DNA from 2 places in the Micromonospora sp. TSRI0369 genome. Region 2 is predicted to be linked to the other one. Evidence: riboswitches for the same ligand, from Rfam matches in the RefSeq annotation. Region 2 holds a riboswitch; the other holds the start of a gene.
The links. A riboswitch is a leader RNA that binds a small molecule or an ion and turns the genes downstream of it on or off. The one in region 2 is predicted to bind cyclic di-AMP.
Positions count from the first base shown of each region.

Region 1: linked by a shared signal. The riboswitch ahead of AMK25_RS27480 (coiled-coil domain-containing protein) and the one ahead of AMK25_RS12715 (LysM peptidoglycan-binding domain-containing protein) in region 2 are both predicted to bind cyclic di-AMP.

Region 1 covers NZ_LIVU01000011.1:104,361-110,087, reverse strand. The annotation lists gene AMK25_RS27490 (HelD family protein) at 1-159, shown strand, start outside; gene AMK25_RS27485 (cation diffusion facilitator family transporter) at 254-1,168, shown strand; cyclic di-AMP (ydaO/yuaA leader) riboswitch at 1,312-1,443, shown strand; gene AMK25_RS27480 (coiled-coil domain-containing protein) at 1,449-2,525, shown strand; gene AMK25_RS27475 (SRPBCC family protein) at 2,522-3,058, opposite strand; gene AMK25_RS27470 (STAS domain-containing protein) at 3,100-3,459, opposite strand; gene AMK25_RS27465 (hypothetical protein) at 3,893-4,297, shown strand; gene AMK25_RS27460 (BON domain-containing protein) at 4,477-5,151, shown strand; gene AMK25_RS27455 (redoxin domain-containing protein) at 5,211-5,705, shown strand; gene AMK25_RS27450 (DsbA family protein) at 5,705-5,727, shown strand, end outside.
Region 2 covers NZ_LIVU01000003.1:856,525-862,251, reverse strand. The annotation lists gene AMK25_RS12725 (M4 family metallopeptidase) at 1-1,879, shown strand, start outside; gene AMK25_RS12720 (YbaB/EbfC family nucleoid-associated protein) at 1,935-2,384, opposite strand; gene AMK25_RS12715 (LysM peptidoglycan-binding domain-containing protein) at 2,569-3,234, opposite strand; cyclic di-AMP (ydaO/yuaA leader) riboswitch at 3,233-3,404, opposite strand; gene AMK25_RS12710 (LLM class flavin-dependent oxidoreductase) at 3,549-5,111, shown strand; gene AMK25_RS12705 (winged helix-turn-helix transcriptional regulator) at 5,159-5,635, shown strand; gene AMK25_RS12700 (SDR family oxidoreductase) at 5,668-5,727, shown strand, end outside.

The DNA of each region.
Region 1 (5,727 bases), on a different contig from region 2:
GTGGTGACCAGCCTCCAGGCCAAGGGCATGGAGTACGACGGCGTGGTGCTGGTGGCGCCGAGCGAGATCCGGGCCGATCCGGGGTCGGGCGTGCGCACGCTCTACGTGGCGCTGTCCCGGGCGACCCAGCGCCTCACCACGCTCGACCCGGTGGGGTGAGTGGGCGCGCCGGCACCACCCACAGTTCACTTGCATACATAGCGATGTGAACATACATTGGGCCCGGCCGGTACGCGGCAGGGAGGGTGTTGGCGTGGGCGCAGGTCATGACCACAGCGGTGCGGTGGCCAACGCGGCACACCGCCACCGGGGCCGCCTATGGGCCGCGTTCGCGCTGCTCGCCGTCCTGATGGTGGTCGAGGCGGTGGCCGCCTTCACCACCGGCTCGCTCGCCCTGCTCTCCGACGCCGGGCACATGTTCACCGACGTGCTCGGCATCGGCATGGCCCTCGCGGCGATCACCGCCACCCGGCGTGCCGGCACCGACCCGCAGCGCACGTTCGGCCTCTACCGGCTGGAGGTGCTCGCCGCACTCGCCAACGCCGTGCTGCTCGGCGCCGTCGCGGTCTACGTCCTGGTCGAGGCGGTACGCCGCTTCGGCGAGCCGCCGGAGGTGCTCGCCGGCCCGATGCTCGTGGTGGCGGTGCTCGGCCTGCTCGCCAACATCGTCGCCTTCGCGCTGCTGCGGGCCGGGTCGAAGGAGAGCATCAACCTGCGCGGCGCGTACCTGGAGGTGCTCGGCGACCTGCTCGGCTCGCTCGGCGTGATCGCCGCGGCGCTGGTCATCGCGGTCACCGACTGGTGGTGGGCGGACCCCCTGGTCGCCGTCGGGATCGGCCTGTTCATCCTGCCGCGCACCTGGCGGCTCGGCCGGGCCGCGGTGCGCATCCTGGTGCAGGCGGCGCCGGAACACCTGCAGGTGACCGCCGTGCACGACCGGCTGGCCGCGGTCCCCGGCGTGGCCGAGGTGCACGACCTGCACGTCTGGACGCTCACCTCCGGGATGGAGGTGGCCTCGGCGCACCTGACCACCGACCCCGGCGTCGACCCCGGCGGGGTGCTTGCCGCCGCGCGGGCCGCGCTGCACGAGGACTTCTCCATCGATCACGCCACGTTGCAGGTCGAACCCGGAGCGTCCGCGGGCGTGTGCGGAAAGACCGAGTGGTGATTAGGACAGACTTAAATCACTGTGGCTGCTGTACAGTAATGTCGGTTTTGCCCCGCCATGCGGCACCACGCGTCGGAGCCGCGCCCGGGCCGCGCCGGTAGGCTCGGTCGCGGCCGCAGCCACCGGCGTCACCGGCGCAGGTGGGGTGGCCGTCGCCTAATCGCCCGAAGGGGCGAGCCGGGGAACCACGTACGTGGGGTGCATCCGCGTCAGCGGTAGGGATCTTCCGTCCCGAACCCGTCAGCTAACCCGGTCGGCGGTTGACGGAAGGACGTGTTGAATGCCCCCAGTGGCACCTGTACGACGGACGGCCGCCCGGTTGGCGGCCCTGCTCGTCGCGACGCTGACTCTCGGCGTCGCGACCGTTCCGGCCTCCCCCGCCTCGGCGGCGCCCCGGACCGCCCTGCTCGCCGCCGCACCCGGCGACGACGAGGGCGGCACGCCGGAGCTGCGCGCCCAACTCGACGCGGCCAGCAAGGGCTGGCTGGAGGCGAAGGCCGCGCTGAACCAGTCGGTAAACCGCCAGAAGCAGCTGAACGACCAGCTCAAGACGGTCGGCGCCGAACTGGCCGCACGCGACGCCAAGGTCGGCGAGATCGCCGGGGTGGCATACCGCGCGGGCCGCCTCGGCACCGCCGCGGCGTTGCTCGACAGCAGCAGCCCGGCGGGCTTCATGGACCGGGCCGCCACCCTGGGACAGGTCGCCGCGCACGAGGACCGCACGGTGCGCGAGCTGATCGCCACCCGCGACGAGGCCACCCGCACCCGGGCCGCGCTCGACACCGAGATCCGCGAGCAACGCAAGCAGGTCGCGGTGATGGGCAAGCGCAAGGAGCAGGCCGAGCGCGCGCTCGAAGTGGCGAACGACAGGGCGTCCCGCAGCAGCAGTGGCGGCGGCGGCAGCGTCCAGGGCACCTCCAACAAGAACGCGAAGCCGGCGCCGCGTAACTCGGACGGCTCGTGGCCGGCGGAGTCGTGCAGCGTCAACGACCCGACCCCGGCCAACGGCTGCATCACCCCGCGGACGCTGCACGCGCTGCAGCAGGCCAAGGCGGCCGGCTTCACCCGGTACGTCTCGTGCCACCGGCCCAGCGGCTCGGGCGAGCACCCGAAGGGGCGGGCCTGCGACTTCGCCGCCCAGAAGAACGGCTTCGGCGGCGTGGCCAGCGGCGGTGACCGGACGTACGGCAACAACCTGGCCGCGTACTTCGTACGCAACGCCGACCCGCTCGCCGTGCTCTACGTGATCTGGTTCAAGCAGATCTGGCTGCCCAGCAGCGGGTGGAAGGCGTACAGCGGCGGCAACGGCGACCCGTCCAGCGATCACACCAACCACGTGCACCTGTCGGTGTACTAGCGCGCTCCCGGAGGGCCGGCCGGATCGGGCCGGCCCTCCAGCGTCGCGCCGAGACGAGCCGCCAGGCTCAGGTGAGCCGCCCGGGCCTGGCGGAACGCGTACCCGAACAGCGGCGCCGGCGCGGTCAGCGTGATCTCCACGTCGATGCGCACGGTGCCGTCGGGCTCGTCGCGCAGCCGGGTGTGGTTGCGCACCGTCGTCGCCGGCTGCTGCCGGGCCACCGTGACCACCTCGTCCTCGCTCGCGACCAGCACGTCCGCCTGGTACGTGACCGGAAAGTGCAGCGGGCCCAGTTGCAGCCGGTCGGTGATCGCGTAGCTGGCGAGCGCGCCCGGCCGGGCCGGCAGTTGCCGGACCCGGACGATCAGCGGATGCAGCTCGCCCTGGCGACTGAGGTCACCCAGCAGTGCCACCGCGTCGGCCCGGCTGCACCGGGCCTGCACGGTGTAGCTGAAGCTGTCGCTGCTCTGCAAGCGGGCCCCCTCGCCGTCGTACGTCGCGACGATCGTCCCGTACGGACGCCGGGCTGGCAACGGGTAGAAGGTCCCTGGCCGGAGGGGGTGCGAGCGGGCGCTCAGGCGCCGGGCAGCACCTCGGGGGTGTCGTCGGCGAACCACGGTTCGGGAGCGCCGAAGAGGCCGAGCAGGCCGGTCACCCAGAGCTGCCGGTGCACGAACCGGCTCGGCTCGGTGACCACGAGCTTGACGCCGCTGACCTCGCAGGTCTGGAAGCCGGCCACCATGGCGCTGATGCCGACCGAGTCGATGAACGTGACGAGCCGCATGTTCAGCTCGATGCGCGCGGGACGGCCCTTCGCGAGCACCTCGGCGATCGCTTCCCGCACCTCGTACGCGGTGTCGACGTCGATCTCCCCACGGGGCGCGATCTGGACGACACCACCCGGCCGCACCGACTTCACGATCGACAGGCTCACGCGAGCACCTCCACTCGCCCTTGACGGGCGCCTCATCAGTACGCGGGCCGCGACCGAGAGTATTCCTCCAACGGCCCGGTCGCCACCCCCCGGGATGAGCAATTCGCGAACTGGGCACACCTGGGCGCACCCAATCCGGACCTCCGGGTTCCAGTTTCCCCTTCTACGCGGGCCACGGCCAGCCGTACGGCCGGTCGGACCCGTCGATCCGCCGACCAGGGTAGCGGGCGCGCGCACCTCGCGCCGACACCCCGCTCTCGGCGCGTTCGGGTGGTTCGTCCCGGTTTGAAAGCCTGGTAGCCGCCCGCGCCCCACTGTGGGTTTGCCGCCGCCGCGCGCTGGGCACTGCCCGGGGGAGTCAACCCGTGACGCGCCGGATGGACACCGGAGTCCGAAGTGGCCGCCGGCCTTCGGCACCCGAGGAGGTAGAACGATGTTCGGATCCAACCTGCTGGACCGCCGGGGCAAGGCCGAGCGGGTCGCCGACCAGGCGTGGCAGCACCTGCTCTCCGCGGCCGGCTCCGCCGGTGACAGCGTGCGCGACGCCACCCGCGCCGCCCGCCGCAACTCCTCCGGCTTCGCCGACGACGCCACCGACCTGGTCGGCTCCGCCGCCGAGGAGGCGCGCCGGCGGGCCACGCTCGCCTTCGACGCGCTGGCCGGGCGCCGGCCCGCGCTGCCCTGGACGCTGCTGATCGCGGCGGCGCTCGCGGGCGCGGCGATCGGCTGGGCCGCCGGCACCGCCGCGCGCGCCGCGGGCAGCCGCGACCGCGCCGCGGACGAGATCGAGTTCGTCGACGTGGACCGCCCGAACTCCCCGGCCGGCCTGGACGGCTGACCCGCACCCGACCGGCACGGTGGCCGCTCCCGGTACTCCCCGGGGCGGCCACCGTGCTGCGTGGTGCGCTCCCCCTCCCCCTCACCCGGACCGGGTGAGGGTGGCTCACCCGGGACACGCGCAGGATCGCGGGTGCGGGACCGCGTGCCCGCGCCGCCGTCGACGGGAGGGGAAGCCGGATGGCCACCGACACGATCACGCGTACCGACCGGGACATCCAGTCCGCGGTGCTCGACGAACTGACCTGGGAACCCCGGGTCGGCCCGGACGAGATCGGGGTGACTGTCACCGAGGGCGTGGTGACGCTGACCGGCCGGGTGGACAGCTACGCCAAGAAGTGGGCCGCCGAGCGGGCCGCGCACCGGGCCGCCCGGGTCCGCGCGGTCGCCAACGACCTCTTCGTCCAGATCGCCACCGCCGCCGGGCGGGAGGATCCGGAGATCGCCGTCGCGGCCGTACGGGCGCTGGAGTGGGACGCGTTCGTACCGGTCGAGACGCTCCAGGTGACCGTCTCCGACGGCTGGGTCACGCTGCACGGCGACGTCGAGTGGGAGTACCAGCGGCGCGCCGCGGAACGCTCGGTCGCCCGGCTCACCGGCGTACGCGGGGTGAGCAACGGGATCGCCGTGCGCCCGGCGGTACGCGCCGACGGGCACGACCTGGCCGAGCGGATCGTGGACGCGCTCGCGCGCAACGCCGCCACCGAGGCCGAGACCGTCGACGTCCGGGTGCACGGCGACACCGTGGTGCTGGGCGGGCAGGTCCACTCGGCCGGCGAACGCGCGGAGATCGAGCGGGTGGTGTGGAACGCCCCCGGCATCCGGGAGGTGCACAACCACCTCGTCGTGCGCTGAGCCGAACCACCCCGCCCGGGTGAGCCCGCCTCACCCGGGTGCCGGCCATGGTGGGAGGCATGAGTGATCCGAACGGGCTGATCACACCCGGGCGGGCCGCCCCCGGGTTCACGCTGCCGGCGGCGCCGGACGGGCGACAGGTGGGTCCCGGGCAGTTCCGGGGCCGTCCGGTGGTGCTGGCCTTCTATCCCGCCGACTGGTCACCGGTCTGCGGCGAGCAGATGGCCCTCTACCAGGCGGCCCTGCCCGAGCTGGAGCGGTACGACGCGGTGCTGCTGGGCATCTCGGTGGACAGCGTCGACTCGCACCGGGCGTTCGCCGAAGCCCAGGGCATCCGCTTCCCGCTGCTCGCCGACTTCGAGCCCAAGGGCGAGGTGTCGCGCCGATACGGCGCGTACGCGCCGCGCGGGCAGTCCGACCGGGCGCTCGTGGTCGTCGACCCGGACGGCCGGGTGGCCTGGAGCCACCTGTCCCCGCCCGAGGTGAACCCGGGCGTGGACGGCATCCTCGACGCCCTGGAGCGGCTCAACTCGGATCGGCGGGTGAGCGCCTGATGACCACGCCACTTCAGGTCAC
Region 2 (5,727 bases):
GGCCGGCGCCGACGACGCGTTCGTCCAGAAGCCGGTCATCTCCTCCGAGGGAACCCAGTACGTGCCGTACGAGCGCACGTACAAGGGCCTGCCCGTGGTCGGCGGCGACTTCGTGCTCGCCACCGACTCGGCCGGCAACCTCAAGTACGCCTCGGTCGCGCAGCAGCGGCCGATCGGCGCCCTCGCCACCACGCCCGCGCTGACCCAGGCCGCCGCCGCGACCACGGCGCGCGCCCAGCTCAAGACGGTCAGCGCGGTCGAGGGCGCCACGCTCGTGGTCTACACGCTCGGCGCCGCACCGGCGCTGGCCTGGGAAACCACGGTACGCGGCACCAGCGCGGACGGCCCGAGCCGGCTCACCGTCGACGTCGACGCCCGTACCGGCGCGGTCCTGCGCAAGCAGGAGCACGTGGTGCGCGGCACCGGCACCGGCGCGTGGAACGGGCCCAGCCCGCTCACGCTCAACACCACCCAGTCGGGCTCCACGTACACCATGAAGGACCCGACCGTCACCAACCTGAGCTGCCAGGACTCGGCGAACAACACCACGTTCAGCGGCTCCGACGACGTGTGGGGCAACGGCACCGCCACCAACAAGGAGACCGGCTGCGTGGACGCGCTGTTCTCCGCGCAGACCGAGCACAAGATGCTCGCCCAGTGGCTGGGCCGCAACGGCGCCAACGGCAACGGTGGCTACTGGCCGATCCGGGTGGGCCTCAACGACCAGAACGCCTACTACGACGGCAGCCAGGTGCAGATCGGCAAGAACACCGCCGGTCAGTGGATCGGCTCGCTGGACGTGGTGGCGCACGAGATCGGCCACGGCATCGACGACAACACCCCCGGCGGCATCTCCGGCGGCGGCACGCAGGAGTTCGTGGCGGACACGTTCGGCGCGGCCACCGAGTGGTTCGCCAACGAGCCGTCCAGCTACGACGCGCCGGACTTCCTGGTCGGCGAGAAGATCAACCTGGTCGGCTCCGGCCCGATCCGCAACATGTACAACCCGTCGGCGCTCGGCGACCCGAACTGCTACTCCAGCAGCATCCCGTCGACCGAGGTGCACGCCGCGGCCGGGCCGGGCAACCACTGGTTCTACCTGCTGGCGAACGGCAGCAGCCCGACCAACGGGCAGCCGTCCAGCTCGACCTGCAACAGCAGCAGCGTGACCGGCCTGGGCATCCAGAAGGCCATCAAGATCATGTACAACGCCATGCTGCTGAAGACCTCGTCCTCGTCCTACCTGAAGTACCGCGTCTGGACATTGCAGGCGGCGAAGAACCTCTACCCGAGCAGCTGCACCGAGTTCAACGCGGTCAAGGCGGCCTGGGCGGCGGTCAGCGTACCGGCCCAGTCGGGTGAGCCGACCTGCGCCGGCGGCACCCCGACGCCCACGCCGACCGCCACCACCACCCCGCCGTCGGGCGGCTGCTCCGGCAACAAGCTCGCCAACCCCGGCTTCGAGTCGGGCAACGTGAGCTGGACCGCCTCGTCCGGCGTCATCACCACGGACAGCGGCCAGGCGGCGCACGGCGGCTCGTACAAGGCGTGGCTGGACGGGTACGGCTCGTCGCACACCGACACGCTCAGTCAGTCGGTGACGATCCCGGCCGGATGCCGGGCGACGTTGAGCTTCTGGCTGCACATCGACAGCGCGGAGACGACCACGAGCACCGCGTACGACAAGCTCACCGTCAAGGCCGGCAGCACCACGCTGGCCACCTACTCCAACCTGAACAAGGCCACCGGGTACGTGCAGCGGTCCTTCGACATCTCGTCGCTCGCAGGCACCACGGCGACCATCTCGTTCAGCGGCGTGGAGGACAGCTCTCTGCAGACGTCCTTCGTCGTCGACGACACCGCGGTCACCCTGAGCTGACCGTGGCGTAGCGCGGCCGGTCGTCGTCCTCCCGGCGGCCGGCCGCCTCGTCGTCTCAGGCCGGGCGCCCGGCCCGGGACGAGGTGCCGCGGTCACGATGGATCCGGGCGGCCGCCTCGTGCATCGCGCGGCCGAACAGCTCGGCCTGGTCACCCATGCTGCCGAGCCGGGCGGCGAGCGCGTCGGCGTCGGCTCGCGCCGACGCGCTGACCTGTGCGTCCAGCTCGGACAGTGCGTCGTTGGCGGCGGCGACGAGGTGTCCGCTGAGGACGTCGAGGGGCTCGCCGGCCAGCTCCGGGTCGATCGTCACGGAATCCAGCCGGCCACCCTGGACGGCGACCGCGCGGACCCGCCCACCGGCCGCAGTGCCCTCGGCGCGCAGCAGGTCGGCCGGTTCGCCGTCGGCGTGCGCCGAGGCCCGGGAGCGCATCGCGGTGAGCGCCTGCTGCGTGCGGGTCAGCAGCTCGTCGAGGCTCGCGGCCGCCGAGAACGGGTCGTTGGTCATATCCGCGCTTTCTTCACGTCTTAGCCGATCATCGTGACCCTAACAACCGGCTCCGACGAATCGCGATCACCGGCCGTCGCGGGCCGTGTCCCGGCGCCGGGAGCAGGCCGGACATCGGCGACACGGCGTGTCGCGGACGGCCGGACGCCCGGCCGGGGCGAACCGGCCGGGCGTCCGGATCAGGTCAGCGCAGACGCAGCCGCTGACCAGGGAAGATCAGGCCGGGGTCGTCGCCGACCACTGCCCGGTTGCGCTCGTGCAGGGCACGCCAGCCGCCGTCGACGCGCTGCGCCACGGCGATCTCCGACAGCGTGTCCCCGCGCCGGACCACGTACGTCCCGACGCCGGACGACAGCTGCGGCGCCGCCTTCGTCGCGGCCCGTTCCGGCGCGGCCCTGCGCGTGACGGCCCGCTCCGGGGCGGCCTTCTTCGAGGTGGTCTTCTTCGGGTTCGCCTTCTTCGGGGTGGCCCGCTCGGACCGGGTCGCGGCGGCGCTCGCCGAGCCGCCCTTCCTGCCGCAGACCGGCCACGCGCCGATGCCCTGCCCGCGCAGCACCTTCTCGGCGACGGCGATCTGCTCGGACCGGCTGGCCAGGTCGGCCCGGGCGGCGTACTTCTGCCCGCCGTAGCCGTTCCAGGTGGCGCGGGAGAACTGGAGCCCGCCGTAGTACCCGTTGCCGGTGTTGATCTTCCAGTTGCCGCCTGATTCGCAGCGCGCGACCGCGTCCCAGTTGACGCCGGCGCCGGCCGGCGCGGCCGGGCCGAACAGGGTCGCGGCGCCGACGGCGGCGCCGGCCAGGACTGCTCCGAGAGCGATACGGCGGCCCCGGGCTGAGTATTCAGTTGCCATGTGGATTCCTCCACGCCGACGAGGTGAGCTGTCGGGTTCGGGCCGAGGAGCCCGGCCGCCGGTGGCGGCTTCACCCCGAGGTGACGAGGCACCGTGGTACGTGTGGTTCCCCCGCTCCCGCGCGACGTCCGGTAACCGCGGCCGGCGGCGGGACTAGGCGTTTCCGGCCTACGGTGTCCACGAATGCGAACGGAACCGACGCTATGGACGGTTTGCGACGATCATCCACTTCTTGTGACCCTGTTCACCCGGCCGGGCTACCACCTGTGGAGCTACGGTGGCAGGGCTGAGCAAGATCACGGGAGGCGGGACGGATGACCGATCACGGACACGAGCTGACCTTCGGCGGCTTCATCACTCCCGCCGCCGGGCAGCCCGACCAGGTGGTGGCGCTGGCCACGCTCTGCGAGCAGGTCGGGCTGGACCTTGTCACGTTCCAGGACCACCCGTACCAGCCGGGCTTCCTGGACACCTGGACGCTGATGTCCTACGTGGCCGCCGTCACCGAGCGCATCCGCCTGGCCGGCAACGTGCTCAACCTGCCGCTGCGCCAGCCGGTGGTGCTGGCCCGCAGCGTGGCCAGCCTGGACCTGCTCACCGGCGGGCGGGTCGAGCTGGGACTCGGCGCGGGCGCGTTCTGGGACGCGATCGAGGCGACGGGCGGGCGGCGCCTGTCCCCCGGCGCGGCGGTCGAGGCCCTGGACGAGGCGATCCGGGTGATCCGCGAGGTCTGGGACACCGACCGCCGGGGCATGATCCGGGTCGACGGCGAGCACTACCGGGTGGTCGGCGCCAAGCGCGGCCCGGCGCCCGCGCATCAGGTGGGCATCTGGGTCGGCGCGTACAAGCCGCGCATGCTGCGCCTGGTCGGCCGCGCCGCCGACGGCTGGCTGCCCTCCCTGTCCTACCTGCCGAAGGGCCCCGACGAGCTGCCCGCCCTGAACGCGCTCGTGGACGAGGGCGCTCAGGCCGCCGGGCGCGACCCGGCCGAGATCCGCCGCATGCTCAACGTGAACGGCACGTTCGCCCGCTCGTCGGCCGGCTTCCTGGCCGGTCCGCCGGAGCAGTGGGTGGAGGAGTTGGCCGGGCTCACGCTGGAGCACGGCGTCACCACGTTCATCCTCGGCAGCGACGAGCCGCGCGCGATCCAGATCTTCGCCCAGGAGGTCGCGCCCGCGGTGCGGGAGCTGGTCGCCGGCGAGCGCACCGCGCCGGGCAGCGGCGCCCGCGCGGTCGCCGACGAGACGGCCGCCACCGGCGGCCCGGCCACGCTGGCGGTCACCCCCACCCCGGACCCGGGGGTACGCCTGAGCGCGCGCCGCCCCTGGGACGAGTCGACCCGGCCGACCGCCCCGCCACCACCGGCCGGACAGGTCTACCCGGCCCGGGGACAGGCCGCCGGGCAGCACCTGGTGGACGTGCACGACCATCTGCGCCAGGAGCTGGCCCAGGTGCGCGACCTGCTGGAACAGGTCAAGCGAGGCACTGTCTCGCCGGGCCGGGCGCGGGCCGCGCTGAACGAGATGACCATGCGGCAGAACAACTGGACGCTCGGGGCGTACTGCGCGGCGTACTGCACCATGGTCACCCAGCACCACGGGCTGGAGGACGCCTCGATCTTCCCGCACCTGCGCCGCTCCGAGGCCGGGCTGGCGGCCGTGCTGGACCGCCTCGAGGAGGAGCACGTGGTGATCCACGGCGTGGTGGAGAGCGTCGACCGGGCGCTCGTGGAGCTGGTCCGGCGGCCCGGCGACTTCACGCAGCTCCAGGAGGCGGTGGACCTGCTCACCGACACGCTGCTGTCGCACCTGTCGTACGAGGAGCACCAGATCGTCGAGCCGCTGGCCCGGCACGGCTTCTTCCCCGGCCAGCTGTGAGGTAGCTGGCTTTTGCTTCCCTAAGCCAGGGGGGTACCGTCGACGCCATGACGGACCTCCTTGCCCAGCGTGACTCCTGGTCCACCGCCAACTGCTCGATCGCCCGGGCGCTGGAGGTGGTCGGCAACCGCACCACGCTGCTCCTGCTGCGCGAGGCGTCGTTCGGCACCCGCCGCTTCGACGACTTCGCCCGGCGGGTCGGCGTCAGCGAGCCCGTCGCCGCCGCACGTCTCAAGCAGCTCGTCGCCGACGGGCTGCTCGACCGGCGCCCCTACCGCGAGCCCGGGCAGCGCACCCGCGACGAGTACGTGCTCACCTCCAAGGGCAGCGACCTGATCCCGGTGCTCGTCGCGCTGCGGCAGTGGGGCGACACGTACGCCGCCGACGAGGCGGGCCCGGCGGTCCGGGTGACCCACGACGAGTGCGGCGCGGCCGTGCACGCCCGGCTGCGCTGCGACGCCGGGCACGACGTACCGCCCGGCGAACTGGCCGTCCTGCCCGGTCCGGGCCTGCTGTCCGCCTGACCTCTCTTCCTCACCACCTCTCGGAGCGAGACATGAAGATCGCTGGAAGCACCGCCCTGGTCACCGGCGCCAACCGTGGCTTCGGCCGGCAC